Regions from separate parts of the Leuconostoc carnosum genome, predicted to be linked through region 1. Evidence: predicted binding sites of a transcription regulator. Region 1 holds the regulator's gene; each other region holds the start of a gene.
What was found. Region 1 encodes Rex, which represses fermentation and respiration genes when NADH is low (regulators of the CRP and FNR family bind a similar motif). Its sites were predicted from a motif close to TTGTGAANTANTTCACAA; they were not measured.
Positions count from the first base shown of each region.

Region 2: adhE (bifunctional acetaldehyde-CoA/alcohol dehydrogenase) is a predicted target of Rex. The motif match lies at 3,835-3,852, and genes of this name have one in related genera.
Region 3: adhP (alcohol dehydrogenase AdhP) is a predicted target of Rex. The motif match lies at 1,815-1,832, and genes of this name have one in related genera.

Region 1 is NZ_CP042374.1:674,321-684,764, reverse strand. It holds gene FGL89_RS03290 (RNA polymerase sigma factor) at 1-141, shown strand, start outside; gene FGL89_RS08825 (anti sigma factor C-terminal domain-containing protein) at 249-353, shown strand; gene tsaB (tRNA (adenosine(37)-N6)-threonylcarbamoyltransferase complex dimerization subunit type 1 TsaB) at 577-1,287, shown strand; gene rimI (ribosomal protein S18-alanine N-acetyltransferase) at 1,271-1,828, shown strand; gene rimI (ribosomal protein S18-alanine N-acetyltransferase) at 1,779-2,213, shown strand; gene FGL89_RS03265 (ATP-binding protein) at 2,242-3,462, shown strand; gene tsaD (tRNA (adenosine(37)-N6)-threonylcarbamoyltransferase complex transferase subunit TsaD) at 3,664-4,680, shown strand; gene FGL89_RS03255 (redox-sensing transcriptional repressor Rex) at 4,811-5,461, shown strand; gene FGL89_RS03250 (lipid II:glycine glycyltransferase FemX) at 5,464-6,501, shown strand; gene FGL89_RS03245 (GtrA family protein) at 6,568-6,990, shown strand; gene FGL89_RS03240 (HAD-IIB family hydrolase) at 6,987-7,805, shown strand; gene FGL89_RS03235 (FUSC family protein) at 7,843-8,325, opposite strand; gene FGL89_RS03230 (nitroreductase family protein) at 8,459-9,199, shown strand; gene FGL89_RS03225 (type I phosphomannose isomerase catalytic subunit) at 9,286-10,266, shown strand.
Region 2 is NZ_CP042374.1:935,425-945,868, forward strand. It holds gene FGL89_RS04640 (YhgE/Pip domain-containing protein) at 1-875, opposite strand, end outside; gene adhE (bifunctional acetaldehyde-CoA/alcohol dehydrogenase) at 990-3,692, opposite strand; gene FGL89_RS08625 (hypothetical protein) at 4,004-4,180, shown strand; gene FGL89_RS04650 (DUF6198 family protein) at 4,372-5,055, shown strand; gene FGL89_RS04655 (DUF805 domain-containing protein) at 5,109-5,585, opposite strand; gene FGL89_RS04660 (folate family ECF transporter S component) at 5,670-6,248, opposite strand; THF riboswitch at 6,292-6,396, opposite strand; gene ubiE (bifunctional demethylmenaquinone methyltransferase/2-methoxy-6-polyprenyl-1,4-benzoquinol methylase UbiE) at 6,464-7,174, opposite strand; gene FGL89_RS04670 (o-succinylbenzoate--CoA ligase) at 7,223-8,662, opposite strand; gene FGL89_RS04675 (CopY/TcrY family copper transport repressor) at 8,752-9,192, shown strand; gene FGL89_RS04680 (copper-translocating P-type ATPase) at 9,182-10,444, shown strand, end outside.
Region 3 is NZ_CP042374.1:1,091,084-1,101,527, reverse strand. It holds gene FGL89_RS05525 (hypothetical protein) at 1-509, opposite strand, end outside; gene adhP (alcohol dehydrogenase AdhP) at 729-1,784, opposite strand; gene gltX (glutamate--tRNA ligase) at 2,004-3,500, opposite strand; gene trpX (tryptophan ABC transporter substrate-binding protein) at 4,033-5,037, shown strand; gene FGL89_RS05505 (ABC transporter permease) at 5,034-5,933, shown strand; gene FGL89_RS05500 (ABC transporter ATP-binding protein) at 5,926-6,681, shown strand; gene FGL89_RS05495 (L-lactate dehydrogenase) at 6,797-7,711, shown strand; gene FGL89_RS05490 (ABC transporter permease) at 7,761-8,717, opposite strand; gene FGL89_RS05485 (ABC transporter permease) at 8,719-9,858, opposite strand; gene FGL89_RS05480 (ABC transporter ATP-binding protein) at 9,858-10,444, opposite strand, start outside.

The DNA.
Region 1 (10,444 bases):
AGACCGTGGTTATATCGAGTTGCATATCCAGAGCGAAATATAACTTTTGGATTCAATGGAGAAAAAAGTCAAGAGCTAATAGCAGGAGATGTTATTTTTAAAAAAATTCAAATACACAAAGTATTGTACAGAATAAGATAACCAAACAGAAAGAGCCCACTTTTTTTAATACGAAAAGTAGCGCAACATATACCAAAAATAGAACAGTTAATTTTTCACCTACGCATGAAGCTAAAACATTAATCAGTATGAACAATACTCTGGGTGAAGTGGCTATAACATTTGATAAACGTTATACTTACGATGATATAAGGACTATGTTGCCTAATAATGTCATGATTAATTATTATTGACTAGGCTATCATAGTTCGGAAATACAATTTTCACCTTATAATATTGGCAGGTGTTATTGTGACAGGAAGAACAAAAAATTTGGCTAAATTAGACAATTTGCCTTAAGTTTACGCTACTAACGTTGGTGTTATAACACCAATTATGCCTTATCAAGAACCGCTTAAATAACAAGTACTTGCACAACCACCGTAAGGTGGTCTTTTTTGTGTTAAAATATAACTTATGAAGATTTTAGCATTTGATACAAGTAACCAACCACTGACCGTGAGTTTGGCGGAAAATAATCAGGTTTTACATGTCTTTTCGACTAATGAGGCACGCAACCATTCCATTCAGCTGTTGCCCGCAATTAAAGAGACATTGGCAACTGAAAATTGGGCTTTACAAGATATTGATCGTATTGTCGTGGCACAAGGTCCTGGGTCGTTTACAGGGTTACGTATTGGCGTGACTGTTGCTAAAGTGTTGGCTGATACGCTTAATACTGAAATTGTTGGCGTTTCAAGTTTAGCTGTCTTGGCTGCGCAAGTTACTAGCACACAACTCGTAGTGCCACTTTTTAATGCACGAAATGATAATGTGTTTGCCGGTGTTTACTTAAATGGACAAAATGTGTTGGCAGATGAGCATCAACCAATTGCTAATTTGTTTACTTGGTTACAAAGTCGGAGTGAAAAGATAACGTTTATCGGTGATACCGATATATTTTTAGAAACGATACAAACAACTTTTGGCACGCAAGCAACAATAGTAAGCTCAGCGGAAAGTTTACCAGATGGATATGGTATCGTGAAGCTTGGGCAACAAGCGCAACCAGTGATTGATGTGGCAAACTTTAACCCAGAATACTTACGTAAAACGCAAGCTGAATTAAATTGGATTACAGCACATCCGGGTGAGGATAAACCTGAAAATTATGTTTTTGAAGTTTAATCATCATAAAAAATTGCCATTAATGTTGCCAAAATTTGAACAAAAGGTAATTGACACAAAAGGATATTCGTTTACATTACGTCGTGCCACCAGTCAAGATATTGACACTTTAATTAAAATTGAAGAGGCAGTTTATGATGGTCAAGCACCCTGGTTATTACGAGATTTTTTGAGTGAATTATCGCGACCGCATATCCGTCTTTATCTAGTAGCAGAACGCAATGCACAGATTGTCGCTTTTGCTGGCGGAGCATATCGTCGTGACACACAGGATATTCATATTACTAATATCGCGGTGCTACCGATTTGGCAAAATATTGGTTTGGGATCGACCATTATGACAGAAATTAGACTATTTGCTGAACAAATTGGTGTGATGACGATGACATTAGAAGCCAGAGCATCAAATAGTGGTGCGATTGCACTGTACCAGCGTTTAGGCTATGAACAAACAGGTATTAAAAAAGGGTATTATCTTGGAGACCATGAAGATGCGGTTTCAATGGCAAGAACAATTGACAATCAGAATAGCAACAATTAAAGACTTAGCTCATATTTTTGACATTGCTGACGTGGCATTTAACCCGTCACCATGGCCAAAAAGTGTCTTTGAACACGAATTAAATAGTCCACGTAGTCGATATTTTGTGACGGTTGGTGGTTTTGTGGGCGTAACGCAAATTTTAGATGAAGTTGAAATCGGTAGTGTTGCGGTTCATCCAGACTACCAACAACAAGGCATTGCACAAGCATTGTTAAAGAAGGTGTTGACTATGCCCGATGTGACGCGTTTTTTGTTAGAGGTAGATGCGACTAATACAGCAGCTATTGCGTTATATCGGAAGTTGGGATTTGAAGTTTATCATCACCGAAAAAAGTATTATAGAAATGGTCATGATGCGCTTATGATGGCCAAAAATGTGTGATGAAACGACGCCTTTAAGGAGTGATGTTATGACCAGCCAATTTATTCGTGGTTTTGCTGAAGATCAACAAAAACAAGAAGCATTATCAATTGATCCCAACATATTGTTATCACATCATTTAATGATTATTGGTGCCACAGGTAGTGGGAAATCAACATCGCTTTTGTCACTGATTAGCGCCATGCAAACTCTCAAACAAACAAATGTTGTTTTTGATGCAACAGGTGAATTTAGTGATATTCCTAACGCTGTACACTATAAACTTGGCGAAAATGCTAATTTAGATTTTGCTAATTTAACAGTTTCAGAAGTGGCTAGCTTACTTAATATTCACACGCCAATGTTGATCGAAAAACTTGCTCAAGCAATCGAATCACTTAAAATACAGAAAAATATTGTTAAAGAAACCGGCATTCTGAATAAAGTCAATAAAAGTATTAAGACGTTTGACAATGAGCGACGACAACTCAGAAGTTATGCGACAGACTATGATGCATTGTTGATTACTGAACAAATTATTCAAGAATTTAGTGTGCCGTATAGTGATGCGCAAGCCGACTATCAATTGTTGGGACAAGAATTAGATACATTGGCAATTCGTCAGTTGTGGTCAGAAATTTTAAATGTAAAAAATGTGCTTAATGCGCCAGATTTTAAACGTCTTTTTAATCTTCATCAATCTCGGTTATTGTCAGCTCACTTAACGACTCAAACTGATTTGTTTTATGTGCTCAAATTATTTTCTGAAAAAGATAGCCAAAATAAGACACTAGTTATTGATGTGAGTGCCATTCCTGCTGATAGTGCCACGAGTCGGCTCATATTATCAATTTTATTAAAGCAATTAATCACTTTACGCACGACTAGTCAACAACGGCTGCCAATTACAATTTATCTTGATGAGGCGCATCGGTACATGCCGGAGGCGTATCAGTCGCTCACTGACTCTGGTATTTTTAAAGTCCTGAGAGAGGGCAGAAAATATGGTATTTATGCTGTCGTTTCAACACAATCACCGTTAGATATACCAGCACAATTGAGAGGCCAATTTGGGAGTTTGTTAGTACACCAGTTAAATGATAGTGAAGAGCTGACGGCTTTGATCAGTAATCATAAGTTTAATCAAGCACGTGTACGTGATTTAGAGATCGGTGCTGGCTTCTTGAAGTTATTTAATCATGAGCCTGTGGCAGTAAATATTAGTGCGTCACATATAAAACATGAAACGCAATCACCAAGATTTCGTTAGGATTATTTTTTTGACAGCTTGAGTTTGGATTTCACTGTAGTCACGAGAACAAATTCGCACCAGTTTGGTATGCATCGTTCAAAGTAAAAGCCACAAAGCTAATTGTTAATTAAAAGAGATTACAGTATTTTAAAAACGTATTTTTCTAATGGAAGGAGCATGTGATAACGATTGCGAGTCGTTTAATCACATATTTATAAAATGACCAAAATTATATCCTTTGAATCAAGTGCAGATGAGACGAGCGTTGCTATCGTTGAAGACGGACACATTGTATTGAGCAATTCAGTTGCCACACAAATCAATTCACATCAACGTTTTGGTGGGATTGTACCAGAAGTTGCGAGTCGCCACCATATTGAATGGATTACACGCGTCTTAGATGATGCGCTATCATTAGCAGAGACGAAACCCGAAGATTTGGATGCTGTCGCTGTAACTTATGGCCCTGGATTAGTTGGTTCACTGTTAGTTGGGTTAATGGGGGCTAAAACTTTTGCATTGGCTCATAATCTGCCCATTATACCTGTCAACCATTTAGCTGGACATATTGCAGCAGCTAACTTCAATGCACCCATCATTTATCCGGCACTCGCCTTGATGGTTTCTGGTGGACACACTGAATTGGTGCTCATGCGTGAAGAAAATCATTTTGAAGTGCTTGGTGAAACGCGTGACGATGCTGCAGGAGAAAGTTTCGATAAAGTCGGTCGATTATTAAAATTACCTTACCCAGCAGGTAAAACAATTGATGACATGGCGCATAGAGGTCAAGCAACAATTAAATTTCCAACTGCTATGGCACATGAAGATAATTATGATTTTAGTTTTTCAGGCTTGAAAAGTGCGGTAATAAATTATGTGCATCACGCTGACCAAAAAGGTGACACCATCAATCAAGATGACTTAGCAACAAGTTTTCAAAATGCTGTTGTCGATGCTTTAATTGGCCGGACACGTCGCGCATTACAAAATTTTCCAGTTAGAAGTTTTGTTTTGGCTGGTGGTGTTGCAGCAAATAGTCAGCTACGAGATGAATTAAAGATACTATTAGAAGATTTTTCACAAACAGCATTTATTCCAGTACCGTTACAATATACAGGTGATAATGGGGCAATGATTGGCGCTGCAGGTTATTGGAATTTCAAGCAAAATATTTTTGCTGATTTAGACTTGAATACAGACCCAGGACTAGATTTTGAATTATTAAAACCATGACAAGATTGTGAATTTATCACTATCTTTTGTCAATGTACGTAGTTATATGATATAATAGTTATGCAAAAGTTCACAAAGTGAACTGATAAAATGACTTAACCTATGTAAAATTCATCTATTGGAGAATATCATGACACCACAACCTAAAATTCCTCGTGCTACGGCAAAGCGTTTGCCGATTTATTTTCGTTATTTAACTTTTTTGCATGATGCTGGCACAAATCGTATTTCGTCATCAGAACTTAGTGATGCAATTAAATTCGATGCAGCAACTATTCGTCGCGATTTTTCATATTTTGGTGCGTTGGGTAAACGCGGCTATGGCTATGATGTTAAAGCCTTGCTTGATTTTTTTGCCAATGTGTTAGATCAAGATAGTTTGATTAATGTCGCTTTAATTGGTGCTGGTAACTTGGGACAAGCACTACTGAACTTTAATTTCCATCAATCATCAAATATGCGTATATCGGCAGCGTTCGATGTTGATGAATCACGCGCTGGCACGATTTTATCTGGTGTACCTATTTATGATATGTCAGATTTGAAAGAACAAATCACAGCACAACGGATTAACATCGCTATCCTGACAGTACCACAAGGTGTGGCACAGGAAATTACAGACCAGCTGATAGATGCAGGAATTAAAGGGATTTTGAACTTTACACCACTACGTGTCACAGTGCCATCTGATGTACGTGTGCAAAACGTTGATTTGACCAATGAATTACAAACATTAGTTTATTTCATTGATAATTATGGTTCAATTACGACAGGATTATAAAAATGGCTGTTTTAGATTTAAATGACAAACAAAAAGTAATCGCATATCAGAAATTTGTTCGTGAGGATCCACGCGGTCAAGTAACCCAAGATCCTCTGTGGGGTGATTTGAAAGCTAATTGGGGACATGTTTATGTCTACCATGAAACAGATGGTCAGATTGATGCTGTGCTGACTGTTCTAACTGTTGAAGCAGTTCCAGGCAAACTATTAGGCTACGCTGGACGTGGCCCAATTGCTGATATCAATGATATTGGATTAATTAAAGCAATGATCCATGAAGCATTAGCGGCATTGCCAGATAATGTTTTTCTTATTCGTTTAGACCCAGAAGTGGCTTATAGCGATGGGTTAAATGAGGCATACAAGTCTGCTGGGTTTGTCACACGTAACCGTGATGTTGAACATATGCATGGTAATATTCAACCACGTAAAAATATTGTATTATATTATGATGGTCGTGGCGAAGGTGCTTCCCCGATTAACACTGAAGATGAGCTTATGCTACATTTTAAGCGCGATTATCGTAATCAAATTCGTCGTGCTGCTAAAGATGGGGTGACGGTAACGAATGGCGATAGTGAAGCTGATGTGCGTGCTTTCTTTGAAACATATGTTTTAATGGCAGCAGCGCAACATATTACGCATCGCCCGATTGATTACTTTTTACAGATGCAACAATTATGGCAAGGAACTGGCCTATTTAAAGTTTTCTTAGCTCATTTTGAAGGGCAAGTCATTGCGAGTGGTATTGGTTTTAGTTATGGTGACGAGATTTGGTATATGTATGCTGGTTCAAATCGTGACTATGCCAAGCATTATGCACCTTACGCTGTACAATGGGAAATGCTAAAGTGGGGTCTGTCACTTGGTAAAGTTGAGTACGATTTCGGGGGCGTGGGAGACTTTGTACCTGAGGATGGTCTGTATAAATTTAAACACGGCTTTGCATATCATGACCCACATGCCGAATATATTGGTGAATTAGATTGGGTTATTGATGAAGCAGGGTACCAAGAGTATTTGAAACAATTTAGTTGATAAGCCGCCAAGTGGCGGCTTTCTTATTTAAATTATGATATAATTGGTAAATTAATCGGAGTAATAATGTTAAAATTAAAATCTTTGTGGACAAAATATGAGTCTGTTTGGTTGTATATTATATTTGGTGTTTTGACGACAATTGTCAATATCATTGTTTTTTTTGTGTTATATAACTTATTACATACAAGCCATACAATTGCCTATGTGGTTGCGTGGTTCTGGGCAGTATTATTTGCTTATTTAACGAATCGGGTATGGGTTTTTCACTCAAATAATAGTTCAGCATTGGCTATTATAAGAGAGATTTGGCAATTTTATCTTGCACGTCTATTAACAGGTATTATTGGCTATTTTATTTTGAGCTTTGGTGTCGATCTGTTACAACAAGATGCCAATATTTGGAATATCATACAAAATATATTTGTAATCGTATCTAATTTTGTATTGAGTAAATTGCTTATTTTTAAAAAAAGGAGTCATGAATGACAATTAAACTAATTGCCTCCGATATGGACGGCACATTTTTGACGGAAAATGATATCTATAGTCAGGGTCGATTTGAGCGTATTTTAGATAACCTACGGACAAGGGAGATTCGATTTGTAGCAGCCTCTGGACGACAAGTTAAAAATTTACAGGAGTTGTTCTTGCCAACAATTGATAAAGGCTATGAAATGGATTTTGTTGGCTCAAATGGGGCAATGGTTGCCACACTTCAAGAGCAGCTATATTCAGTTCATTTGTCGTTTGATCAGTTGCAAAAAGTAATTGATTGGAATGCTAGGAATCCTGAGTCAGCTGAAAATATTATTATTATGACAGGTGAAGAAGCAACATATGTTTCTAACCATGCCACCGGTCCTGTAGCTGAAATGGTTTTTCAGTTTTATCCAAATGTTAAACAAGTTGAAAAGTTGATGTTAGTGGATGATCGTATTCTAGAAGTGACTTTTGTGTGGCCAAATAATGAGGTGCAACAACATGTTGCTGCACTACGTGAGGTTTTTGGTGCTGAATTGCATGCTACGGGTTCTGGATTTGGCTCAGTTGATGTCTTAGGTAAAGGCGTTGATAAGGCAACTGGTTTACAAGTATTACAAGATTATTATGATGTGTTAGATGATGAGGTCATGACTTTTGGAGACAATAGTAATGATTTAGAAATGTTAAAAAAATACAAAAATGGTTTCGTGATGCCAAATGCTGAGGATTTTATGCTGGCTGCAATTCCTAATAAAGCATTAAATACGAATGTGAATGATGGTGTACTCGAAACGATTGAAATGTATTTGGGCATTTAAATTCATAATTAGATCAAAAAAAAATAAGACGTTAGTCTTATTTTTTTTGATCTGGTGAGGCAAAACGATTGACGCTGATAGCAACCAAAACACCAATAAATGTGTCAACAATTCGATCAATAACATATAATACGGTAGCTCCAGCGGGGATGTTAAGCGATATCATGAGTAGTGCAGCTAGTGCACCAATGACACCACTGTTAAAATTAAAACCATCCAAGAAAACAATTGCGATAATAACGAGTAGAGGCAATAATAGGATAGATACCCAAGCTGCATTATGTGTATGGACATGAACTAAGAAATATAACAGTGCCAAAAGGCCGCCAACGGTGTTCGAGATTAACCGAATTTTCGCAAAACTTAGTGTTTTATCCCAACTTTCACGTAACGCAAAAACGGAAGCTAGGGCTGCAACGAAAGGAGGACGCTTTAAAAAGTAGAAAGCTGTAATGATAATCATGACAGCTAACCCGGTCTTTAACGTGCGTAATCCCACACGAAATTTCCCAAATTGCATAAAACCCTCCTTAATATTCTTATTAGTTTATCATAAATATATGGTAAAATCTATGTATATTAGATTAAAGGAATGTGCAGAAATAAATGTCAAAGCGATATTTAGATATTTTAGTGCACAGGTGCGGGATATGATATCAAATTCAACGATCGATTTATTAAAGCAACATATGTCCATCCGTGCATTCACAGATGAACCAGTATCAGACGAAATGGTTGAAACTATTTTTACAGCTGCTTATGCTGGACCAAATTTTAGTAACTTGCAGCCAGTGACGTTTATTGAAATCACGGATCAACAATTTAAAGCTGATATTAGTGCACAGGTTGGTATGTCTTATATTGAAACAGCCACACGATTTTTCGTTGTTACTGTTGATTTTAACAAAGATTTAATTGGACTCGATGATGAAACACGTCGTCAAGCTGAAGCAAGACTATCTAATTATTCAATGCTAGAGGGTGGTGTGGTTTCTGCTGGTGTGGCATTGGCTCGTGCGCAAGTCGCAGCTGAGTCATTAGGATTAGGTTGCGTGACGATGGCTGGTGCGGTCGGTTCTTTTGAATTATATGAGGAACGATTACACTTACCAAAATTTGTTAAGGCTGTTATGGGATTTTCTGTTGGTTATCCGGCACAAAATCCAGGCATTAAGCCTAAACTATCATTGCCAGGTATTTTGATGACAGATAAGTATGATCAAAAGCAAATGGAACAAGCGGTGAAAACCTATGATGACGTCATGGTTAAATACTATGATAAACGGGGTGCAGATAATTCTTGGATTCGTAATAATGCTAAAGTATTAACACGCCAAGAGAATTTAACACCATTATCAAATTATCCAGTAAGAAAAGGGTTTAATTTAAGATAAGCCCTTTTCTTTTTTGTGGTAAAATGAAAGCGCATACATAATTTATTGAAAAGTAATGTATGAGTAACTAAAGGAGAAATAGCATCATGACTATTTTAATGTTAAAACCTGAATTACATCATAAAATTTGGGGTGGCACACAATTAAAACAATTTAACTATCAACTAGATTCTGACCACGTTGGGGAGGCGTGGGTGATTGCTGCACATCAAAACGGTGTGTCCACAATTACTAATGGCTCTTACCAAGGGCAAACACTATCTCAGTTGTGGCAAGAACACCCAGAATTATTTGGGGGTCACGATGCAGATGAAAAATTTCCTTTGCTAGTTAAAATACTAGATGCTAATGAGAATTTATCAATTCAGGTTCATCCTAATGACAAACAGTCGTCGGAAAATTTCGGTAAAACTGAGAGTTGGTATATCTTGGATGCCAAGCCGGGTGCGCAACTTTATTATGGACATCATGCCCAAGATGCTAAGGAACTGACTGAATTAGTTGACCAGCGCGATTGGGACAAACTATTACGTACATTGCCCGTGAAACGTGGTGATTTCTTCTACGTCCCAGCAGGGACATTCCACGCCCTAGGTTCTGGTATTTTAGCCTTAGAAATACAGCAGAGTTCAGATACGACGTATCGTTTTTATGATTTTGATCGTTTAGATAAAAAAACAAATCAGCCGCGTCCGTTACAAATTGAAGAAGCGCTTGCTGTTACAAAAGTGCCACATGTCGATCCAATTTTAAATCAACGCACGCGAATTCAAGATAATACAATTATAACGCGCTTACTCACGTCACCAAAATTTACAATTGACCGCCTGTCTATCCGTGGTGAAAGTCATTTCAACCAGCACCATAAGTATGAATTGTTCAATGTCATTGATGGTGATCTGAGTTTGACTGATGGTCAAGCAACTTATCAATTGAAAAAAGGTGATAATTTTATTATGTTAAAAGACACTGGTAACTACATGATAACAGGTGATGGTGAAATCATTGTTAGCTTTGTAACGCCAAAAAGTTATCAAAAACAAGAACTCGCTTACCTAGATAACTAAAAATATGACGTCGTTTTCAGAAAAAGTCATATGCTTTTTGTTCAATAATGAAAGCGTTTACTTTTATATGAAAACAGTGTATACTAATATTTGGAAAGAGATAATTTGGAAATTGTCTTGTAAGCGTTTACATTTTGGTGTTAATTAGCTATAATCAATAAGTAAACAATTTATTGAA
Region 2 (10,444 bases), 260 kb from region 1:
ATTTGATCACTGACCGCTCTCAATTGATCAGCTAATTGCTGAGCACCAGTGGCTAATTGTTGACTCCCTGATTCTAGTTGAGGTGCACTTTTAGCTAACTGAGAGGTTCCGGATGCTAATTTATTGGCCCCTGAAGCCGCTGAAGCAGCACCGTTTACAAGTTTATTAGAACCACCATTAGCTTGCGATACACCGTTAGTATATTGCGATAACCCATTAGCCAATGTTGATGTGCCAGAGGTCAAAGTCTGCGCACCATCATGCAACTTAGCACTGCCATCAGCAAGCTGACCCAGCCCATTATTCAACTGATTTGCGCCATTGGATCCAGATTGGAAACCCTTTTGTGAAGAATTAGTGGCTGACAAAATCGTTTCATTATAAACTTTCTGTAGTGATTTTGTCACACTAGCTTGTATCTTATCGGCAGCAGAACTCGTCATTTTTTCAGCGATGAAACTTTGTCCGGCATTATGGGCGATAGCAATTTTTGAAGTCGTTGGTTTCTTATCTAATAACGAACCAGCATTTTTTGTAAAATCGCTAGGAATGGTAATTGTCATGTAATAATGACCTTGTTTTAAACCATCTTTTGCTTTTTGAGCAGACACTTCGCGCAATTTCAACGGTTGATCTTTCATCAGTTTATCCGTTAAATCTGTACCCAAATGTTGTGTTTTACCGTTTATTTTGGCTGCTTTATCTTGATTAACAATAGCCACAGGCAGATTATCTACTTTACCATACGCATCCCACAACGATGATAAAAAAATAACCGCATAAATACTAGGAATTAACGTGATTCCTACTAATAATAATTTTAAACCACGTAATTTACTAATGCGCTGCCATTCCGCGCTTCGCCAAAATTTCATAACGCCACCCCTTTATTTTCGTGTACTTTAAATATCTATGGATATATTATATACACGGTTAGGGATAATTGTAAACAAAAACACCAAAATTTCTTTTGATGTTTTGTGGACCTTTTATAATTGATCTCTCAATAATTGCTTAATTTCATCCAAACTTGGTTGGCGTGGGTTACCAGGTGTGCACTGGTCATTATAGACAAGATCTGTCAACGCATCAATGTTACGTTCCAAATCTGCCTTTTTAACGCCGTTACCAGTTAGTGTCTGATCAACTTCAACTGACTTAGCCAACTTCTTAATGGCTGTAATCAAAGCATCAACTAATTCAGCATCCGTGCTGCCCTTCAAACCAATATGACGTGCAATATCGGCGTAATCTTTTTGCGCTGTGTAAGTTTCATAACGTGGGTAAGGCGTACGCTTAACGTTACCTGTGACCGCATTAAACTTAATAACATGTGGCATCGCAATAGCAATAGCCAATCCGTGTGGTAATTCAAATTCACCACCAACTTTATGTGCCAAAGAATGATTAATACCTAAGAAGGCATTGGCAAATGACATACCAGCCAATGTTGAGGCGTAGTGCATCTTTGTACGTGCTGTTTGACCTTCTTTAGTCGGGTTCTTTGGATCGTAACGGTATGATTCTGCTAAGTTATCAAAAATCAACTTAATAGCTTGCAAAGCCCAAGGGCGTGTGAATTCTGATGCCATCACTGACACGTATGACTCCAAAGCATGAGACAAGGCATCTAGTCCAGAGAAAGCAACGGTACGCTTTGGCACTGTCATAACAAACTCAGGGTCAACAATCGCAACTTCAGGTGTCAATTCGTAGTCGGCCAATGGGTACTTCACATGAGTTGTATCATCAGTAATCACAGCAAATGGTGTTACTTCAGAACCTGTACCTGAGGTAGTTGGAATGGCCACCATTTGTGTCAAACGTGCATGATAGAATTTTACAATACGCTTACGAATATCCATGAACTTCTGTTGCAATTCCATGAATAACGCTTTGATTTGCTCTTCATCCTCCAAAATACCTTCGTTACGTGTTGAATACTCGTACAAGAAGCGACCAATCTTACCGGCGTCAAGTGCTGAACCACCACCTAGTAGGATAACTGTATCAGGCTTGAAAGCAGCCATTTGGCGAGCAATATCCACAGCTTGTGACAAGGTTGGATCTGGTTTAACTGAACCGTAAATATTTGTTTCAACTTGTTCTTGACGGAGTTCTAACTGACTCAGAACTTTACCAACGAATCCAAATTGTACCATACCAGGATCAGCTACAATGAAAGCACGATTGATTGAAGGTAAATCTTGTAAATAAGTAATCGCATTTGATTCATAGTAAACTTCTTTTGGTAGTCGTACCCACTGTGGGCGGTTACGACGGCGAGCTACTGTTTTAATGTTAAGCAAATCATATGTTGATAAGTTATGAGACAATGAATTTTTCCCCCATGATCCGGTACCAAGCGTCAATGATGGGCGCATAGCATCTGTATAAATATCGCCAACGCCACCAATTGAGTCAGGTTGGTTAACCAAGATACGTGATGCCCCAATAGCATCAGCATATTCTTTAATAAATGGATCATCTTGTGAACCAATTTGAATAGCCGCATTGTGACCAGCACCTTGATAATTTAACAAAGATTGCACTGTATCAATAGCTTCTTGGCGCTTTTCGACTTTATAAATAGAAAGCAATGGTGATAACTTTTCTGAAGACAATGCTTCACCAATATTTTTTTGATCTAATTCAAACAGCAAAACATCTTTGCCTTCGGGTACTTTAACACCAGCTTGCTCAGCAATCCAGCGTCCTGACATACCAGCAACCGGTCCAGCAACACCGTAACCTTCGGCATTTGCTTTGAAGACATAGTCAGCAATTTTCTTGTAATCTTTCTTAGGAACTAAGTAAGCGCCTTGATCTTGCAACTTTTTTAGTACTTCATCATAAATTGGTGATTGAATGACTGCTGAGTTTTCTGTGGCACAGATCATACCATTATCAAAACGTTTTGATAATAGTAAGTCAGAAACTGCACGATCTGTATCCACAGTTGCATCAAGATAAATTGCGCCGTTTCCTGCACCAACACCCATTGATGGGTTTCCTGATTTCAACGCTGCATTGACCATTGAAGGACCACCGGTAGCCAAAATTGAGGCGATGCCTGTATTTTGGATTAAAGCACTTGTACCATAAATTGAGGGCTTCTCAATCCATTGGATAAAGTTCTTTGGTGCGCCAGCCTTAACTGCAGCTTCATAAACGATCTGGGCTGCATGTGCTGATGATTTCTGCGCTTGTGGGTGGAAAGCAAAGATAATTGTATTACGTGTCTTTGCTGTTAACATTGACTTAAAGATTGTTGTTGATGTTGGATTCGTGGTTGGTACGATACCAGCTAACACGCCAAGTGGTGCAGCCAATTCAACCTTCCCTTGAATTTTATCTTCATTAATGACACCAACTGTCTTATCAAACTTAATCGCATTATAAACTGATTCAGATGCAAAACGATTTTTAGTATCTTTATCTTCAACCACACCACGACCAGTTTCATCATGTGCTTCGTGAGCCAATACCAATGAATTTTGCGAACCAGCTAACGCCATAGCCGCCACAATTGTATCAACTTGTTCTTGTGTGAAAGTTGAAAATTCTGCTAACGCCTGTTGTGATTTTTTAACTAACTCGGCAGTCATTTTTTCAGCTTGTGCTTGTAAATTTGCCTTTTCTTCTGGTGTTAAAACCTTTTTTTCAGGTTTCTTTTCAGTTGCATTTGCCATCGTATGTACTCCTTTTTGTTTGCTCATTTATTAACAATATAAGTATATAACACCTTTGTTAAAAAAGCAACAATCTATCATAAAACATTTTAAAACGCATATAAAATAGCGTTTGTAAGCGATTACATCGCCTAATTCAATCTTGTGCATTCATTTACAAATCACTTGTTTTTAAGCGCTTACTAGCTTATAAAGTCATATCAGAGATTTATTTACCACAAATCAACATGCATTCGTGAATTCAAACAAAAAATTATCTAGACCAGTTATTTTTCAACTCGCAACCTTAGGTTACACCCTACGCAAACAATATGTTACAGCTATATTTGAAAAAGCATTCCCCTACGATTAATTATCTGTATAATCATAATTATCCTTATTTCTCAATGATATTATTGAATACGTTATCCAATAATAAAGCCATAGAAATATCAGAATTTATTCGTGGCTATCGTGCTGGGAAAAAGACAGCTGATAAGGCTCACTGACAATTGTTCGAAACATCATTTTAAAAGTCCTTAGAATTAATCAATTCTAAGGACTTTTAGCTTGTATTTTTATTGAATACCTATCCTAGGTAGTAATATTTAACGTCATTAATGCGTTTCAAAGCATAAAATGCATTACTTACTTTGCCATTACTGCTATAATTAATTAGTATCATCTCTGGGAGAATACTATGTACTATATCGACGGACAATTTTATCCACTAGGATTAAAACAAAAAATAAGTTTTTTCACTATCTCACTAGTCATTAATTCATTTGGCAATGGTTTAAGTGTTGCAACTGCAATGGGATCAGCACCTTGGACTGCTGGTGCAGCAAACTTGGCTCACATTACAGGGTGGCAAATTGGTATTTTCCTAGCTATCTTTGCAACGGTTGTTGCTTTTCTAAATATGTGGTTAGCCATGAGCATTAATTGGCCACGTTTGATTGGAAATGTTTTTTTCGGCCTGTCTTTTAGTTTTTTGGTCAGTGTTTTCGCTAACTTTTTTGTCAGTTTAGGTGTCGATTCTCTAGCCTGGTGGTGGCGTTTACCACTAAATTTCTTCTCAATTTGGACAATTGGCGTCGCAATTTCAATTTATCAACGAACCAACTGGATTTTACATCCTTTAGATGATTTAACCAATATTTTACGCTTTGATTACTTTCATGGTAATGCATCAAAAGCACAAATGAGCAATTTCATTATTGCCATTGCAATATCACTCATAGCTTTAGCTGTTAAACACAGTGTTGTCGCCTTAGGTATTGGCACATTATTTGCTTTTCTATTCCAAGGTCGTAATATTGCTTGGACAGACCGCCACATTTTCAAACACCTCGTACATGGTGATATTCACGGTAATTCGTAATCTAACCTTATATTTTATCAATAAAAAAGCGCCGACTTCTCGTCTACGCTTTTTTATTGGTATTTAGAACGTTTATTCGTTTTAGTAAACGTAAGCCACAGTGTAAATAGTAAATTTGGTACCATCAAGAAAGATTCGTAAGGCACTATGTCTAGGCCTAACGCGAGTAAAATTCCTGCCGCAATACAAGCTATAATGATTGGTAATAGTTGCCACCAACCTGAATAACCCATATCATGCAGTCGCCTAGTTTTTAAAGCTAGATTAGGCAAAATAACCACTACTGACATACAAACAGAAATCACTAATACCACAACTACTGTTTCTAAAAAAGATGATGAATTATTCTGAAAATGACCATGTTGACCAAAAAAAGTACCTAGTCCTGCAATAAGCACAATCACTATCGCTAAACTGATGTAAATTAATCCCCAAAACCAAGCCATCCAATTGTAAGCACTACGCGAACTTGAGCCTCGAAATGTATGGTACTTCTTAAAAAAATCAACTAATGATTCCCAAGCCGACATATATACTCCCCCTAAAATCAAATATTATCATAACATTGTTTGATTTTTATCACAATAAAAAAAACAGCCTAAGCTGTTTGACAATTATTTATGAAAAATCTGTTTTGTTGCCTGTTTCACTGCTGTATTATTCAAGAAAGCATAGGTAATGATAACTTGAATAGGATACATCATGGCAGACTTAATCGCACGTGGTATTAATAATGTAATAAATGAATCAACCGTGTGCACATGGGAATACATAATAAATAGCCATACTGTATTTAACCCAACATTCACAACTAGTGTAATTAACCCAACTGCCATTAATATTCTCAGCCAACTGACATGTAACTGTTCATAATAAAACAGTGCATAAATGAACGCCGCAACAATAGCACTCAATGTAAAACCAAGAAAAAATGTACCACTTGGATTCACAATGGTAGCATTAACGACATCCAATATAGCCGCAATAAACATTGTCCATATAGGACCATACCATTTAGCAATCAGTGACATCGCAACAAACACAAAACTCACTTTAAGAACATTCGTTCCAACAGTTAGTTTCCCAAGAGCTAAATCAAGCCCCATAAGCAAAGCAAGTACCACAAATTGACGAATGTCTAATTTGGGTAAAGTCCAAGTGTCCCTAACACTTGTAGAATTTTGAACTGACATAGTTCTGAACCTCCGAGTGGAGTGTTCACCGAAAAAGGTACATTTTGGTGAATGTGATATCCGCACCGCATAAATGTTTTACCATTTACTTCGTTGAAGGCCCACATTCCGTTTCCTTCACACTTAACGCGCAGATATCTACCCCGTTTATTTTGTCATATTGACTTCCATATTATAACATCTTTCAACACGAACAATGACAAAACAATTATTAATTACTTTGTGGCATAATGTGCTGCAGCCGCGCCTAAATTAAAGCGTGAAATGGTTACTTTTTTAAAGCCCGTGTTTAACATCAGCTTACCAAGCGTCATATAGTCCATAAAATTTTCAGTTGTTTGATCTAAATATTGATATTCAGTATATTTTCCATTAGCAAATATTTTACCGAAAACAGGCATCACTTTACCAAAATATAATTTCCAAAATGGTTTGATTATACGATTATCAGGTTGTGATGTTTCCAGTACAACTAATTGACCACCTGGTTTTAAAATACGAAACATTTCTTGCAAACCTAGTGTTGGATCTGGTAAATTTCGCAAGCCAAAACCAATTGTTACAATGTCAAATGTATGATCATCAAAAGGCAAAGCCATTGCATCCCCTTGTACAAGGGTAATTCTATCAGGGTAATCACTCAAGTCCACCTTTTTTTGACCAATAGCCAACATTTCTTCACTAAAATCAAGACCAGTGACGTGAGTCGTTTCATCACTACTATCAGCCAAAGCCAAAGCCCAATCGGCCGTACCTGTCGCTAAATCAAGAATTTGTGCGCCCATAGGTATTGTCATCTTAGACATAACCTTTTGACGCCATTTTTTGTGTGTACCGAAAGAAATAATATTATTCATTTTGTCATATTCAGGCGCAATTGTATTAAACAATGCCTTTACATCTGTATTTTTGGGTGATAAAGCCATATTATTTAAGCTTGATACTGTGACATGTTCTCAAGCTTTCCTCCTCTGTTATTGTAATTCCTCTAATTCAGGTACGTCTGCTGCGAAATAACGTCTTTGCACTTTCCCGCTAGCCGTACGATACCATTGTTTAGCAACGTAAAAATGCTGTGGTACTTTATAATGCGCTAATTTTTCTCGACCAAATTGCCTTAATTGACGCGCAGATACATGCGTATCTGAAACGACTGCAACTGGGACTGAACCCCACTTATCATCAGCCACGCCAAAAACAACTATCGCATCCAATCCCGGCATGTTGGCGTATGCTGACTCTACTTCATCTGGAAAAATATTTTCACCACCAGAGCTAATCATATCCCCTTCACGCCCTTGAATATATAAAAAGCCATCCGCATCAAAATAACCAAAATCTTCTGTATTAAACCAACCATCTACTATATTATTAGATAATTGCTGGGAATTATTTAAATACCCTACCGTCAAGGTTGGCGTTTTGATCCAAATATTACCGGTAGTCGCTGGCTGACCTTGAGTATTACGTATTTCAACTGACACTGGGAATAGTGGTTTGCCAACAGATCCTAGTTTAGTTGTTATACTAGCGGCATCAAGTGCCACAACTTGTGATGCTGTTTCTGTCATACCATAGGACTGAATAATTGGAATTTGATGTGATTGTGCCTTTTCTAACGTTATTCGGTTTGTCGGCCCACCACCTAAAAGCATGGCTCTAAACTGCCGATTATAATTGGCATGCTCAGATAACTGACCCACTAATTGTTGGAGCATTACCGGTACAACAGACATTGTTGTAATTGTATCATGAACTAACATATGGTTGATTTTTTCTGCATCAAATTTATCTATTAATATCACGTGCATACCATAAATCAAACTACGCATTAAAATGGAAAAGCCGCTAATATGAAAAATTGGTACAACCGCCAGCCAACTATCTTCAGCTGTCACACCAAGGTTCAAAGCACTGCCCACTGCTGACATAAAATGATTATGAAAAGTTTGCATCACACCCTTTGGTCGATTTGATGTACCTGAAGTATACATGATGCTCGTGACAAATTCATCAGGAAACTCGGCCATTGGCTGTATCTTTTTCCCTTCAGGTAGGGATGAAAATTTTAATTGACGATTAACAGCCAATACCCCATCATAGGCATCATCCGTTAATAATAACGTGACACCTGCATCCTGTAGCTGATAATTAACTTCATCAACGGATAACCGACGATTGATAAATACAATTGTTTGACCTAATTGTTGCAATGCCATAATTACTAAATAACCACTCAAGTTATTCGTCATAATCACTGCAATTTTGTCATTTTTGTCACCGATGGCTGCAATTCTACCAGCTACTCGGAGTGCTTGTTGATTCACTTCTAAAAATGTTAATTCTTTGTCTTGATAAGTTACGGCCACACGATTCGGTGTTAGACGTGAACGTTTTGTCAGCCAGTTTTCCATGATGTTAACCTCTTTAATAACTATACTATCATACCATTACTGACAAATTTAACCTTGCATTTATTAATCTACAGTTGTAAACTAAAGATATGATAACACATGAACAAACAATGACAACAAGTGAATGGGAAGTAATGCGCATCATATGGACATTAAATGAGGCCACCAGTAAACAAATTATTCATTTTATGCGCCTCAAAAAGAACTGGGCCCCTTCCACTGTCAAAACGCTCATTACCCGTCTACAAAAAAAAGGCTACTTAACTGATAATGGTGCGCCACGCGACCGTCTCTATTTACCGATTATCAGCGAACAAGAAGCCATGCATCATACACTAGCACACACAATTGGCGCGATGTGTGCGATGTGCGTTGGTCAGTCACTAGCAGAGGTGCTGTCTGATATCACACTGTCTCGCGATGACATTACCCAATTACAAAGTATATTACAAAAGAAATTAACACAAGCACCAACCACAGTTGCCTGCGATTGTTTACCAAAAGAAAGGATCACTCACCATGTCCACTAATCCACACAATCATCAAATGAATCACGAACAAGAAAATCACATGTCCCATAATCATTCACAGCATGATGAGACATCACATATGTCACATGACATGGCTCATATGTCTATGACTAGTCCGGGTATGGCATCAATGGACATGCATGATATGAAGCGTCGTTTCTGGTGGTCATTTGCTTTAATGATACCAATCATTATCATCACACCTTTTATGGGCATCACACTGCCATTCACTCTAACATTTCCCGGTAGTATTTGGTTAACAGCTATACTATCACTCATCCTTTATATCATTGGTTCCAAACCTTTTTTTGAGGGTGCCAAAAATGAAATCAAAGCCAGAAAACCAGCCATGATGAGTTTAATTACTATGGGGCTATTCGTTACTTTTTGGTATTCCATATATGCCCTAATTGTAAACCAACTGTTTCACGTGGAACATATCATGGATTTTTTTTGGGAATTCGCGACTTTGACCGTCATCATGTTATTAGGCCATCGTATTGAAATGACCGCCACAATGCAAGCCGGCGACGCGACATCCAAACTTCGGGCACTCTTGCCCAATATTGCTCATGTCAAACATGGTAATGAAATCATGGATATCCCCATTGCTACGCTTAAAAATGACATGGTGATACAGGTATTGGCCGGCGAAGCTTTTCCAGCTGATGGCACCGTACTAAGTGGGTATAGCCAAGTTGATGAATCGCTAATGACTGGCGAAAGCCAACTCATCGACAAAACTAAAAATAGCCCTATTATAAGTGGCACAATAAATGGTAATGGTACATTAGACGTTCGCGTGACCAATGTCGGTTCGAAGTCTTTTATTGGTCAACTACAAACGATCTTATCAGATTCACAAGACAAAAAATCGCGTGCAGAAACACTCGCCGATCGCGTTGCATCTTACCTTTTCTGGATTGCTCTGGCTTTTGCCATCACTGCGTTCGTTATTTGGACTTATTTACGCGGTGTCAGTGCAGCAACCAATATCGCAGTGACCGTTCTGGTCATCGCTTGCCCCCACGCATTGGGTTTGGCCGTACCGCTAGTTATTCAACGTACAAAGTCAATTGCCGCATCACAAGGTATTCTAATTAAAAACCGCAAAGCACTGACAGCTGGTAATCATTTACGATATGCTTTAATGGATAAAACAGGCACCCTGACAACCGGTCAATTTACCATCACACGCATTGTCACATATGACTTCGACAAAATGAAAGCTATATCTATCATGGCTGCCCTT
Region 3 (10,444 bases), 420 kb from region 1:
CCTTGTTTATCCGGCTTATTTTCTTGCTCCTGTACCAAATAACTCGGAAACAAAGTCAATTCTTTCTCTTCGAAACCCACAACCGATGAACCCAGAATACGTGTCACAAGTTCTAGTAACCGTTCTTCAAATATCTCTTTATCAATTGTCTCAATTTCTGGTTTTAAAGCTTGTTGATACATATTAATATGTACATTTGGTACGAGCGCATAGTCACGGCTGATTAACCCAGCCCATTCTTCAAATACTTCATTGGGAATTTCTTCGTTTTCGTTGGCAATAGGCATAAAATTAATACTAAACGTATTATTAGCTTCACCAGCCTCGTCAAACTCTGCTTTCGTGATATTGCCTTCAGTTAATTCCAAGGCAAAATCAAAATCAAAAGCACGTCGCTCATCAAAAATATGAATAAATCCCGCCGTTATTTGATCCTGACTAGCAGCATCTACGACACGTAGAATACGGTCACGCTGACCATTAAACAATTGTTGTGTAAAGTATGGCATTTTTTTATTACGTCGCAGGATCGCTGGTCCTTAAACTAAAGCAACCAAGCAACATATTTCCTCCACTGTATTTGTTACCCAATTCTAACACAAACTCGCTTCTCAGGTCACCAAAGCTCATGTTAAACTCAAAATTAGAAATCAAAGTACATTTTATTCATAAAAACAGCAGACAAGCTTTAAGCCAATCTGCTGTTTTTTAATATTTATTAAATCATATTAGAGTGTTGTGAAATCAAATACTTTACGGCCTGTAATACTACCAGCCTTCATTTCATCAATTACTTCATTCATATCGTTAAAGTTAACTTTTTCAACAATAGGCTTGACCTTACCTTCAGCACCAAATTGGAAAGCTTCCTTCAAATCAGCACGTGTACCAACTAATGAACCACGTACTTCAATGCCATCCAAAACTGTCTTAGCAATATTCAAAGCCATATCACCTTGTGGCAAAGCGACAGCTACTAACTTTCCCATTGGGCGAAGTGAGTTAACAGCTTGGTTAAATGCTGCTGCATTCACAGCAGTTACTTGTGCAGTGTGAGCGCCACCTGTTGCTTTTTGTACTTCTTCAGCAACATCAGCTACCTTTTTACGGTTAATTAACACTTCAGCGCCATTAGCCTTAGCAGCTGCTAACTTGTCATCATTCCCATCAATGACAGCTACGTGTGCACCAAAGACGTTATGAGCATATTGCACAGCCAAATTACCTAAACCACCAGCACCATGAACTGAAACCCATTGACCAGGCTTTGTTTCACCAACTTTAAGTGACTTATACATTGTGACACCAGCACATGTGATAGATGTTGCCTCAACAGGGTCTAAGCCATCTGGTACTTTAACGGCATACTGGGCATTAACAACAACTTGTTGTGACATCGCACCATCAACTGTATAGCCAGAATTACGAACTTTACGGCAAAATGTTTCATTACCTGAAACACAAAAGTCACAAACACCACAAGCATCGTAGAACCAAGCGACTGAAACACGATCGCCAATCTTTAAATAATCACTAGCGCCTTCAGCTAATTTTGATACACGCCCAACACCTTCATGCCCAACAACACGACGGAAATTACCATTACGTTGTCCTATTTCATTTGGATTACCAAAGTCACCACTAGCTACATGTAAATCTGTATGGCATAAGCCAACATATTCCATATCAACCAAGGCTTCGCCAAAAGCTAATGGCTTTGGCTCCCAATTATCTACTAAATCAACGTAACCATCTGGTGTTTCACGTACAATTGCTGCTTTCATGAGCAAACTCCTTTATCTTCGTGCGATTTCATGTGAACTATTTTACATGTAAATTGTACCCGTTTTGATAGTGATTGTAAAGGTTTGCATCTTTAAAATTACAAATTCTAAAAAAGTAAGTGAAATTTATCGTTTTTTGCACAATAGCATATAACTATACTCTGATTAGTGACTCAAAAAAAGTTTCTATGAAATTTAATTTCATAGAAACTTTGTCAATTAATTCAAATACTTAGTTTTAACATCAGCCATTGTTTGTAATACAGTTGCTTTATCCAAAACGACCAACATTTCAGGCAAATTTGGTCCTTGTACTTCATGTGTGGTGGCGATACGGATGGGATTCCATAGATTACGCCCTTTAATCTCAAGATCATTTTGGATTGCACGAATTGTATTCATGTAATCATCGGCAGTAGCTGTCTCGGGCAATGCAGTATAAGCTTTTTCCCAAGCTGAAAATACTTTACGCCCATCGTCAGATGTCAAGTAATCCAACATTTCTTCTGTAAGTTCACCTAGCGCAAAGAATGGTTGACGCACTAACTCCACAATCTCTCGCGTATAAGAAATACCTTCGACACCAGCGACTTTAATCACTTCAGTCAACCAGTCATTTTTTTCTTGCGCTTCAGCTTCAGAAACAAATCCCGCATCGACTAATTCTTGAATGAGTTGTGGCATGACATGATTCAAGTCACGACGCATCCATTGATTATTAATCCATTCTAATTTTTTCTGATCAAACTTAGCATTAGCCTTTGACAGACGAGTTTCATCAAACATTTGCTTAAATTCTTCAAGTGAGAAAATTTCATCTTCACCTTTGGGTGACCAACCAAGTAACCCAATGAAGTTTACCATAGCTTGTGGTTGATAGCCTAACTCTTTATATTGTTCGACAAACTGCAAGACATTTTCATCACGCTTTGACAACTTTTTACCTGTCTCACCATTAATTATCAATGCCATGTGACCAAACTTTGGAATATCCCAACCTAATGCTTCAAAAATCATCATTTGCTTAGGTGTATTTGAGACATGGTCATCCCCACGCAAGACATGCGAAATTGCCATTAAATGATCGTCAACAACAACAGCAAAGTTGTAAGTTGGCATGCCATCAGCTTTTTGGATAACCCAATCGCCACCAATTTCTTTGCCTCCAATTTCAATATGTCCTTTAACAATATCATCCCACGCATAGATTTTGTCTTCTGGTACACGAAAACGAATAACAGGCTTTAACCCTTGAGACTCAAATTCAGCATACTTAGCCTCACGCGCTTCATCTGATAAGCCTTTATATTCATAAACGTAATGTGGTGCTTGTTTAGCGGCTTGCTGCGCTGCACGTTCTTGTGCCAATTGCTCAGAAGTCTTATAAGATTTATAAGCTAAACCTTTTGCCAATAACTCGTCAATAAATTCTTGATAAATACCTTGCTCATTACGTTCTGATTGACGATATGGCCCGTATTCACCTGGCTTTTCAGGTGATTCATCCCAATCTAAACCAAGCCAAGCCAGATTATCTAGCTGTGACTTCTCACCGTCGGCAATATTTCTGGCTGCATCAGTATCTTCAATTCGAATAATGAATTGTCCGTTATAATGACGCGCAAAAAGCCAATTAAAAATGGCTGTACGCGCATTACCAATATGTAAATGTCCAGTTGGTGATGGCGCATAGCGGACACGAATGTCATTTGTCATGTTTCAAAATCTCCTATTTTGGAATTAATCATGTTTTGTCTAGATACTAGTATACAACATTCTACGCCTTAATTTCCAACACACTACGTGCAAAAACACAAAGTATCCTGACTAAAATTATAATAATGAATTAAATGTATAATAAACTAGACTAGGCATACCTAAAACCACTCTCTGATTGACCGAAATCAGACCTTATAATAGTTCTTTTATAACAAGCTAAGACTTGATTTTAAAAAACTATTGACAACTCATCAAATTCTTAGTATTCTTAATTTACAAACAACTCGGAGAATAATTATGCAAAATACATTAGCACAATTTAGCAATGCCTGGTGGCGTCGATAAAGTCAGCTTTTCGGTAACGGATAAAGCTGATGTTTAAAACATTCGTTTTATCCATACCGACGTATTTTGTGCAACATTTGAGTCTGTGTGGAAATATGCCATGCAGACTTTTCTTTTGACCTTGGAAAGCCCTGTGTGGCGAATCAAGGTCAATTTTTATTTTGAAGAAAATGTGGAGAATATTATGAATAAACGCCTTCTATCAACTATTGCTATTATTATTGCATTTCTAGCGGTAGCCTTTGTGATCACGAGTAAGCCCACACAGCAATCACGTACAAAAACATATGTTCCAACTGTGGGTATCTTACAATTAGTCACTCACCCAGCACTTGATGAGATTCATCGTGGTGTCGTTGCTGGCTTAAAATCCCAAGGTTATTCTGGTAACAAAATTAAAATTGATTATCAAAATGCCCAAGCTGATCAGTCCAATTTAAAAACAATGTCACAAAAGTTTGCTAATGAAAATGCTGATTTGGCAGTTGGCATTGCAACACCTGCTGCCTTGTCTCTCGCAAAAACGGCTGATGGTAGTAGTCCAGTCATTCTAGCAGGTATTACTGATCCTGCTGGTTCTGGTTTAGTGAAAAGTACAAAACGTCCTGGCAATAATGTGACAGGTACCTCTGGTGATTCACCCTTACAACAGCATCTCAGTGTGATCAAAAGAGTTGATCCTCAAGCTAAAAAATTAGGCATTATTTATACAACATCTGATCATGGTGGTGAATACAATGCTAAAAATATGGAAAAAATAGCCAAAAAAGCTGGTTATGACGTTAAGCTATATACCATTTCAACAACAAATGACATGCAACAAGTTGCTGAAACAATGGCAAATGCCGTCGACGTCGTCTATGCACCACAAGATAATGGTGTAGCAAGTGCCATGAAAACATTAATTAACATCACCAATAAGGAAAAAATACCTGTTATTCCAGCAGTCAATACGATGGTTAAAGATGGTGGTATCGCAACCATTTCAGTCAGTCAATATAATATTGGTTACCAAGCTGGTGTGATGGCTGGCCGTGTCCTTAAAGGTAAAGACACCGCTAACTACCCCGTCAAAACAATTACTAATGGCGATATGACAGTTAACTTAAAACAAGCGAAGTTATTGGGTATTAAACTGCCAACTAGCATGGTAACCGAAGCTGAAAATAAGGGAGAGGTATTCAAATGAGTATGATTGTATCAAGTATTGGACAGGGACTTCTGTGGGCTGTCCTTGGTATTGCTCTATTCCTAACATTTCGTATTTTAAACTTCCCAGATATGACAGTCGAAGGTTCCTTTCCTCTAGGTGCATCAACAGCGGTTACGATGATTACACATGGAATTAACCCCTTTGCAGCAACTTTAGCTGCCTTCTTCGTTGGAACAATTGCCGGTTTGATTACTGGTTTGCTTTATACAAAAGGCAAAATTCCTATTTTACTTGCGGGTATTTTAGTCATGACCGCTTCATTATCTATTAATTTACGAATTATGGGTTCAGCCAATATTTCATTGCTGGATCAAAAATCGATTTTTTCAATCAAAATATTGCAACATTTGCCTAAATATTTTGATTCCGTATTTCTAGGATTTGTTATCATTGTCATTATCACAGCTGGATTGATTTTCTTTTTGCAAACTGAACTAGGGCAAGCATTTATTGCTACTGGGGATAATCCTAATATGGCGCAATCCATTGGTATCCAAACAGATCGTATGACCATAATGGGCTTAATGTTATCAAATGGCCTTATTGCCTTAGGTGGTGCAGTTATCGCTCAAAACAATGGCTATGCAGATATTAATATGGGTATTGGTATTATTGTTATCGCCTTAGCTTCAATCATTATTGGTGAAGTTGTTTTTGGTGAATTAACATTGAACGAACGTCTGGTAGCCGTTATCATCGGCTCTATCTTATATCGCTTAGTTCTCTTAGTTGTCCTACGACTTGGTTTTTCAACCAACGATGTCAATCTTATCTCAGCAATTGTCTTGGCGGTCGCTATGATATTACCCCAGCTACGCCATGCCCTCAAACTCGACAAAGTCATTAAGAAAGGTGTTACCACACATGAGTAAACCAGTTTTTTCTCTCAAAGATGTTGTTGTCACTGTTGGAAATGGCATTCAAATTTTAAAATCAATTAACTTTGATATTTACGATGGTGATTTTATTACTGTACTTGGCACAAATGGTGCTGGTAAATCAACTTTATTCAATGCCATTGCTGGTAATTTAGCTATTGCATCCGGTGAAATTTTACATCATGATAAAAATATTGCACACGAAACCGCTGTCAAACGCACAGATTATCTTGCACGCGTTTTCCAAGATCCTAAAATGGGTACTGCCCCAAGAATGACTGTCGCTGAGAACTTGTTGCTCGCTGAAAAACGCGGTAGTAAGCGCACATTACGTAACCGTGGTTTGACTCAAGACAAATTAACCCAATACGCTGACATCACTAAAGTAATGGGTAATAACTTAGATAGCCACCTTAATACAGCAACTGGTGATCTATCAGGTGGGCAACGTCAAGCATTGAGCTTTTTAATGGCAACCCGTGTCAAACCAGAACTGCTCCTTTTAGATGAGCATACTGCGGCTTTGGATCCTAAAACATCTGAACAATTAATGCACGCCACAAATGATCAAGTTGAGACACATCATTTAACAGCACTCATGATTACACATAATTTAGCTGATGCACTGAAATATGGTAATCGCCTGATCATTTTAAATGCTGGTAACATTGTTCTTGATGTCCGTGATGATGAAAAGCAAGCACTAGACGAATCACAAATATTGAAATACTTTGTCAGTTAGCTTAATCTATAAAACCGTAGTCATGTTTCACGTGAAACATGACTACGGTTTTAATTCTGTCTAAATATGTGTATAATCTAATTTATAACACATAATATATTAATGAGGTACTCACATGAGAAAAATAGGTATTGTTGGTATTGGACACGTTGGTGCAACTGTCGCACATATCATTATCGCGCAAGGTTTAGCAGATGAACTTGTTTTAGTTGACAAGAATCCAAATAAATTAGCAGCGGAAGAACTCGATTTTCGTGATGCAGCTAGTTTACTTGATCATCACGTTTATGTTCATGCTGGTACGGCCAAAGATTTAGCAGATGCTGAAGTTGTTATTTCTGCACTTGGGCATATTGAATTAATTGAACCTGGTGGCGATCGCTTTACTGAATTAAAAGCGAACACACCTGAAGTGCAACAGGTTGGTGCTGATTTGCAATATGTCGGTTTCAATGGTGTCTTAATTGTTATTTCTAATCCTGTCGATGTTATTACAGGTATCTACCAAAAAGCCACTGGTCTACCGGCAAATCAAGTTTTTGGTACAGGCACTTACTTAGATACTGCGCGTTTAAAGCGCGCACTTGGTGATGCCCTGCATGTTGACCCTCGTAGTATTAATGGCTATATGTTGGGTGAGCACGGTAATTCACAATTTGCCGCTTGGTCTACCGTTAATATCCTTGGTAAGACGGCCGAAGATTTAGTTTCATATTACAATCTTGATTTAGATCAGGTTGCTGAAGCAGCACGTATTGGTGGTTTTACTGTCTTTGATGGTAAAAAATATACGAACTTTGCAATTGCACATGCTGCTGTATCATTAGCTCAGCTAGTATTGTCTGATGCACACAAAGAAGCCATCGTTTCACATTACGATGACCGTTTCAATGGTTACATCTCAACGCCTGCTGTAATTGGCCGTAATGGTATATCAGCCGGGTTTGATTTACCATTAACTGATGATGAAAAAGCTTTATTACAGAAATCAGCTGATGCTATCGCTGAAAATACAAAAGCTTATTTGTAACCACTAAAAAAAACGAATCGTATGATTCGTTTTTTTTTACAAATACTCGCTAAGCTGCTTTAATATAATTCACACCATCAGCCTTAGGTGCTTTTGTCTTACCAAAGAAGAACACAAGAACAATAATAGTGAATACATATGGTGCAATTTGCAACCAAATTGATGGCACATTATTCAAACCTGGTAACTGTGCACCAATCACTGCAAGCGACTGTGATAGACCAAAGAATAATGAAGCGCCTAGCGCGCCAATTGGGTTCCAACGGCCAAAAATCATTGCCGCCATTGCCATAAATCCTTGTCCTACAATCGTGCTAGCGGAATAATTCAGGGAAATTGATTGCGCAACAACTGCGCCACCGATACCACCGAGTAAGCCGGAAAGCATAACACCAGAATAACGTAGACGCGCAACATTTAAGCCTAAAGTATCTGCCGCTTGTGGATTTTCACCAACAGAACGTAAGCGCAAACCAAACTTTGTTTTGAAAATAATATACCATGAAGCCACCGCTACTAGAATGGCTAACCAAGCTGGGCCTGATGTTTTTTCAAAAAATAATTGTCCAAGTACAGGAATTTTCGATAATCCAGGTACAGTGGTATAACCAAAATCTTGGGTAATTGGTTCTGTCTGTCCCTTCCCGTATAAGACTTTGATTAAAAACACACCCACCGCAGGTGCCATTAAATTAATAACAGTACCCGAAATAATATGGTCAGCACGTAAGGTCACAGTCGCCACAGCATGTAAAAGTGAGAATACTAGCCCAACGACTGCACCAGCAAGTAGGCTTAACCATGGTGTTGCAGCACCAAATTGATCAGCAAAAGTTAAATTAAACACAACGGATGCAAAGGCGCCCATTCCCATGATACCTTCTAAACCAACGTTAACAACACCGGAACGTTCAGAAAACGTGCCACCAATCGACGTAAATATCAGTGGTGCCGAATAAACCAATGTACTAGATATAACAAGTGATAACATTGCCATTAATGACATCTTATTCACCGCCTTTCTGATGACTATTGTCTTTTTTGGATGTTGTATTCGCAGCTTTCTTATTCGCTGTAGCAACCGCAGCTTTTTCATCCATGGCACTCACGCGCGCCTGCATGACCATAATTAAGTAACGTGCACCAACAAAGAAAATAATGGATGCTGTCACGATGTCAACTAATTCAAAAGGAACCCCTGATGTCATTGGCATACCTAACCCACCAATTTTTAACACGGAGAAAATTGCGGCAGCACCAAGTACACCGAGGTATGAACCACCACCTAACAAGGCAACAGCCATCCCGTCAAAACCAATAGCCGGTGAACCGTTTTGTGTGAAGAAGTTCAAGTAATTACCTAAACCTTCGATGGTTCCAGCTAAACCAGCCAAACCACCAGACATCGTCATAGCAATCACTGCGTTTCTTTTGGCTGACATACCAGCATATCGAGCTGCATCTGGGTTTAACCCCACGGAGCGAATTTCAAAGCCAAGTGTTGTTTTTGTCATAATAAACCAAACAACCATAGTCATAATGAAAGCAATAAAAATACCAGTAGAAATACTTGATCCTTGCGTAATATCCGTTAACCACTTGACCTGCAATGAAGCGTTAGAGCCGACTTGCTTAGTTGTTTCAGCAGATTCCTTAATCGTCTTCGACATGGTATTTTGTAAAATATCATTACCTAAGAATAATAAGATATAGTTCATCATAATAGTGACAATCACTTCACTAGCACCAAATTGTGCGCGTAACCAACCTGGAATAGCACCTGCTAGACCACCTAAAGCCGTGCCTAGAATCAAGACACTAGGTATCATGAGATAAGCTGGCATGTCTGGAAAACTTAATGCATACCAAACCGAGCCAACCCAACCAGCCAAAGCTTGACCAGATAAACCAATGTTGAAAAATCCTGCCGTTTGCGCGATAGTAAAGCCTAACGCCGTCAATATCAGTGGTGTCATTTGTGTAAGGACGCCACCAATATTTTGCATAGAACCAAAAGCCGAACCGATTAATGCGACATAACCCGAAATTGGATTATAACCAAATACTAACATGATAATAGCGCCCACTATTAATCCAAAAAGGATTGAAAATAGCGCAATAGATAATGAGTTTTTTTGTACAGTCATTACGCATCTACCTCTTCTTTAAGTGCTGCGCGAGCATCGGCTAAGCTCATCCCCGTCATCAACAAACCTAATTCTTGTTTATTAGTATCTTTAGCATTAACAATACCAACAATTTGACCGGCATTAATCACTGCAATACGATCAGATAAATTCAATATCTCATCAAGTTCAAAACTAACTACCAACACTGCCTTACCCGCATCACGCTGTTTAATGAGTCTATGATGAATATATTCAATGGCCCCAACATCTAAACCACGTGTTGGTTGGGCAGCAATGACTAGTTCATTATCACGATTCAGTTCACGCGCAATAACTGCTTTTTGCTGGTTTCCACCAGACATCGAGCCAGCAAGCACATCAATGCCTGCTGCACGAACGTCGAATTCTGAAACCAACTTGTTAGCCAGCTTATCCATTTCAGCTTGTTGCAATACCCCACCTTTTGAAATAGGTGATTTATAGTATGTTTGCAATGCCAAATTTTCAGACAAGGTCATGTCAATTTCCATCCCAAAACGTAAACGATCTTCCGGAATATGACCAACACCTGCTTCTGTGATTTGTCGCGGCTTTTTATTGGTAA